2 regions of the Siminovitchia sediminis genome follow, and region 1 is predicted to be linked to the other one. Evidence: riboswitches for the same ligand, from Rfam matches in the RefSeq annotation. Region 1 holds a riboswitch; the other holds the start of a gene.
The links. Region 1 has a riboswitch for FMN ahead of ribD (bifunctional diaminohydroxyphosphoribosylaminopyrimidine deaminase/5-amino-6-(5-phosphoribosylamino)uracil reductase RibD). Riboswitches for the same ligand answer to the same signal wherever they lie in the genome.
Positions count from the first base shown of each region.

Region 1 (2,459 bases):
AAAGCGATATATTTGAGCGGCTGGCAAGTAGCAGCCGATGCTAACCTGGCTGGCCAGATGTATCCGGATCAAAGTTTGTACCCGGCCAACAGCGTACCTCAGGTTGTTAAGCGTATTAATCAGACATTACAGAGGGCAGATCAAATTCAACAGTCTGAAGGCGGGGGAGATACGTATTGGTTTGCACCGATCGTTGCAGATATGGAAGCCGGATTTGGAGGACCCCTAAATGTATTTGAATTAACCAAGGCGATGATTGAAGCAGGGGCAGGCGGCGTTCATCTGGAGGACCAGCTGGCTTCCGAGAAAAAGTGCGGGCATTTGGGCGGAAAAGTTCTTCAGCCTACACAAACAGCTGTACGCCATCTGATTGCGGCAAGGCTTGCAGCGGATGTAATGGATATACCAACGGTCATTATTGCAAGAACGGACGCTAATGCAGCTAACTTGATTACAAGTGATGTAGATCCGTATGATCGGGAGTTTTTGACGGGTGAAAGGAGCCCTGAAGGATTTTACTATACACACCCTGGATTGGAACAGGCCATTTCGAGAGGACTGGCGTATGCGCCATATGCCGACCTTATCTGGTGCGAGACAGCAGAACCCAATATTGAAGAGGCCCGTCGCTTTGCAGAAGCCATACATGAGAAATTCCCGGGGAAACTCCTTGCGTACAATTGCTCCCCCTCATTCAATTGGAAGAGCAAGCTGAGTGATGAAGAGATCGCTAACTTTCAACAAGAACTGGGAGCGATGGGGTATAAATTTCAATTTGTTACGCTTGCTGGATTCCATTCCTTAAATCACAGCATGTTTGAATTGGCTCGTGGATATAAAGAGTCGGGCATGGCAGCATACTCCAAGCTTCAGCAGGCAGAATTTGCTTCAGAGACGGCAGGGTATACGGCTACGCGCCACCAGCGGGAAGTCGGAACTGGCTATTTTGACGAAGTATCCATGGTGATTTCTGGAGGAACATCTTCTACCACTGCCCTGAAGGGTTCTACAGAGGCAGCACAGTTCCTGCAGTCCTAATCCCCATGAACTTTTGTTGAAGAGCATGCGTGAACATATTCTTTCATTGATTTTAACAAAATAAGGAAAAAAGTTAGTCTTATGTTTTGATAAATATATGATATAATACATTCAATCGAATGAAATTTTCCTTCGGGGCAGGGTGCAATTCCCGACCGGCGGTATTGAGACAATTGTCTCTGAGTCCGTGACCCGTCTCTTTTATGAGGGCGGTGGATTTGGTGAAATTCCAAAACCGACAGTGACAGTCTGGATGGGAGAAGGAAAATGCGTCATTTTTTTGGCCGAAATGGGCATGCCTATTTTTGTCTGTTTTGGGAAGGAAAAATATGACGTTTATTAAAGTTTGCTGTTTTTGCCCCGAAACAAGTTTCGGGGCTTTTTTCCGTCAATTATCCGTCATGGGAAGGAGGAACTATGGGAGATAAAGAATTTTATATGAAATTGGCCCTGCAGTTGGCTGAAGCTGTTGTTGGACAGACGAGTCCCAACCCGGCGGTTGGCTGCGTTGTTGCAAAAAATGGAAAGGTAATTGGCATGGGTGCACACCTGAAAGCAGGAGAAGCACATGCTGAAGTTAATGCCTTAAAGCAGGCCGGCGATGAGGCTGAAGGTGCAGATCTCTATGTGACACTGGAACCTTGTTCACATACAGGAAAAACACCGCCTTGCGCTGATTTAATTATTGAGAAAAAAATTAAACGGGTGTATATAGCTGGCCTGGATCCAAACCCTATGGTTGCCGGAAATGGGGTTGTAAAACTTCAAAACGCCGGAATACGAGTGGAACATGGAATATGTGAACAGCAGGCCAAAGAACTTAATAAATACTATTATCATTTTATGAAGACAAGAAAACCATTCGTCACATTAAAAACCGCTGTAACTTTTGACGGAAAGACGGCGGCTTCAAGCGGAGACAGCAAATGGATTACATCGGAACAATCCAGGTTGGATGTACATCATTACCGGCATCGCCACGATGCTATATTGACAGGCATCAATACCGTGATTCATGATAATCCCCATCTTACAACCCGATTGCCCCAGGGTGGAAAAAATCCCATTCGAATTGTATTAGATACTTATTTAAAGATTCCTTTAGAAGCCAATTTGTTAAATGATAAGGAAACGCCAACGATCATTGTGTGCGGGACACAAGCCAGCCAGGAAAAACTCATTGCTATTGAAAAAAAAGGTGCAAGAGTCAAAAAAATGCCTTCCGACACAATTGAACTGGATGACCTTCTTGTATGGCTGGGGGAAGAAAACTTCCTATCTGTTTTTGTAGAAGGAGGAGGAAGCGTACATTCATCATTTGTAGAAGCCGGCTGTTTCCAGGAGATCGTCATGTATATGGCGCCAAAATTAATTAATGACAAAAAAAGTGTCCAAGCCTTTGCCGGTATTCCAAAACAATG
Region 1 is NZ_JBHUEO010000030.1:42,811-45,269, forward strand. It holds gene aceA (isocitrate lyase) at 1-1,038, shown strand, start outside; FMN riboswitch at 1,163-1,307, shown strand; gene ribD (bifunctional diaminohydroxyphosphoribosylaminopyrimidine deaminase/5-amino-6-(5-phosphoribosylamino)uracil reductase RibD) at 1,456-2,459, shown strand, end outside.

Region 2 (2,459 bases), on a different contig from region 1:
GTTGTTGAATGAGCTCAGCCTGTCTTTTATGCATGATCTTGCACCACTTTTCATAACCGCTCATGTTCATTCTATGTATGTATATTTTCGGCAGTTTAGGACTATGGGCTTTTGCGTCCAGAAGACTGTGTTAGACAGAAAGCCGGACGGAAAATCACCTGTTAACGAGCTAATTTAATTTTATCACGAAATGAATTTTTCGACTATGTTCTCTATAATGTTCTGTTAGATAAAATAGTTCGACATGAATATTGAAAGCTGATTTAAGTTGAAATGTTGTGTAGGGAGGATTAAGATATGGTTAGATAACAACTTTTTGCCGATCGCTATTTTGAACAGCGTTGAGATAGTTGGAATGTATAGGAGGTAGACACATGGCCAAATTTACAATTGTGGATCAGGATACATGCATTGCCTGTGGTGCTTGCGGAGCAGCAGCTCCTGACATATATGATTATGATGATGAAGGGTTGTCGTATGTTGTCCTGGATGACAATAAAGGGATTGCAGAGGTCCCAGCTATTCTAGAAGATGATATGTTGGACGCCTTTGAAGGATGTCCAACTGAATCTATAAAAATTGCCGATGAGCCATTTGACGGCGATCCTTTAAAATTTGAATAAACCAAAGTATTTCGGAGAGTGCCTGCTGCTCTCCCTTTTTATTTTTCAGGAAAAACTACAGCTCAGTTTAAAATGGTAGCATCAGCTCATGGTCCGGAAATGGCTACCCACTACACTGGACGGGTTAAACGAAATTTCCGGATAAGATGAAACTCGGCTGTTTGAAGCTGCACTCCTGTTGGTGTTCTCAGTAAAAAATCAGGCGAGGAATCCCCATTCCTGCGCCTGATCTTAAAGAGAGTGTGTTATACATTAACCGTCTGCTTATTCATCCAGTGTCTCATACGGCTATATATCAGTAAAAAGATCACCGTAACCAGCAATCCCTTTACGAGATTAAACGGAAGTATGGCTGCTACAACGAGCTGGCGCAGCTCGGATGTGGTCATTGGATCCCATCCAAGCAATAGAATATATGCCGGAAGAATGGCTATATAGTTTAGAACGCTCATGAGGACCGCCATAAATATTGTTCCAAAGATCAGCGAAACGGCCAAACCCCACTTGATTCTCAACTTTTTAAAAACATAGTATGCCGGCAAAACAAATGCGATTCCTGCCATGAAATTTGCCAAATTTCCGATTGGAATTCCCGCTTCGCTTCCCACCATCATATAATCAATAATATTCTTAATTAATTCCACAATAATAGCTGCAAGCGGTCCGAACATAAGAGCAGCGATTAATGCCGGGATATCACTGAAATCAACTGTCAAATAGGCTGGGAACGGCGGGATCGGAAACTTGATTAACATTAGGACAAATGATAAACTGCTCAGCATTCCAATTGCAACAAACGTCTTCGTATTATACTTTTTCAAAATCCTCTCTCCTTTGAGATTCATCTCATGTCGAAGAAAGGTAAGCCATACATGTTTGCCCGAAAAATAAAAACTCCCTCAAAGTTTCATTTTGAGGGAGAATTTAGGCGTCGTCAAATAAACATTCGTATTCTTACATTTTGAATGTATGCAGGCTACCTTCATCTTCTCCCATCCAGACTATACTGTCGGCTTTGGAATCTCACCAAATCCTGCCTTTTCAGGCTCGCGGGCTTAGAGGCTCTCGCCTCATTACCGCCGGTCGGGAATTTCACCACGCCCCGAAGATGAATCATTATGTTATTTGACCCCATTATACAATATACTTTTCAATATGTGAAGTTATTTGTCATTATTCTTTTAATATTAGTGTTTGGTTGACCACAATTATGTTATCTTCATTCAGGCCGTTTAGTTCAGCCAGCTTTTCAACGGTCGTACCATGCTTTCTTGAAATACTCCATACCGTGTCACCTTTTTGTACTATATATTTATCAAGCTGCCGGGGAGATGCAACTGCCTCGGCTGTTTGATTCAAGGAAGGCTGTAATGCATATACTTGCTCTCCGATCAAAGCATTGCCGAATATCGCAAACGGATCTACCGCATTTTCCTTTGTTACAGTCCAGTCACCAAAATGGACTTCAAAATGAAGGTGGCTGCCGGTAGAGTTCCCGGTGCTCCCCATGCTTCCAATCACTTCGCCCTTTTTTACGGTTGCCCCCTGTAAAACGTCCCTTTTCTGCAAATGGGCATAAACCGTCACGAATCCATAGGAATGTTTCAGAAATACGACATGACCGTATGTATCGGAATAATACGACTTAATGACCTTTCCTTCTTCAACCGCATATACGGGTGAATGTAAAGCCCCTGCAATATCCATGCCCTTGTGCGTACCGCCTCTGGAAGAAAAGACGTCACTGACCACTCCATCCGCGGGAACTACCCAGCTTCCTGTTGCCGTCTGTATACGATCTTCGAGCCCTGCGGCAATAGATATCTCTTCCACATA
Region 2 is NZ_JBHUEO010000026.1:81,281-83,739, reverse strand. It holds gene ACFSCZ_RS10235 (CPBP family intramembrane glutamic endopeptidase) at 1-34, opposite strand, end outside; gene ACFSCZ_RS10230 (ferredoxin) at 375-623, shown strand; gene ACFSCZ_RS10225 (ECF transporter S component) at 869-1,444, opposite strand; FMN riboswitch at 1,604-1,737, opposite strand; gene ACFSCZ_RS10220 (peptidoglycan DD-metalloendopeptidase family protein) at 1,797-2,459, opposite strand, start outside.
Region 2: linked by a shared signal. The riboswitch ahead of ACFSCZ_RS10225 (ECF transporter S component) and the one ahead of ribD (bifunctional diaminohydroxyphosphoribosylaminopyrimidine deaminase/5-amino-6-(5-phosphoribosylamino)uracil reductase RibD) in region 1 are both predicted to bind FMN.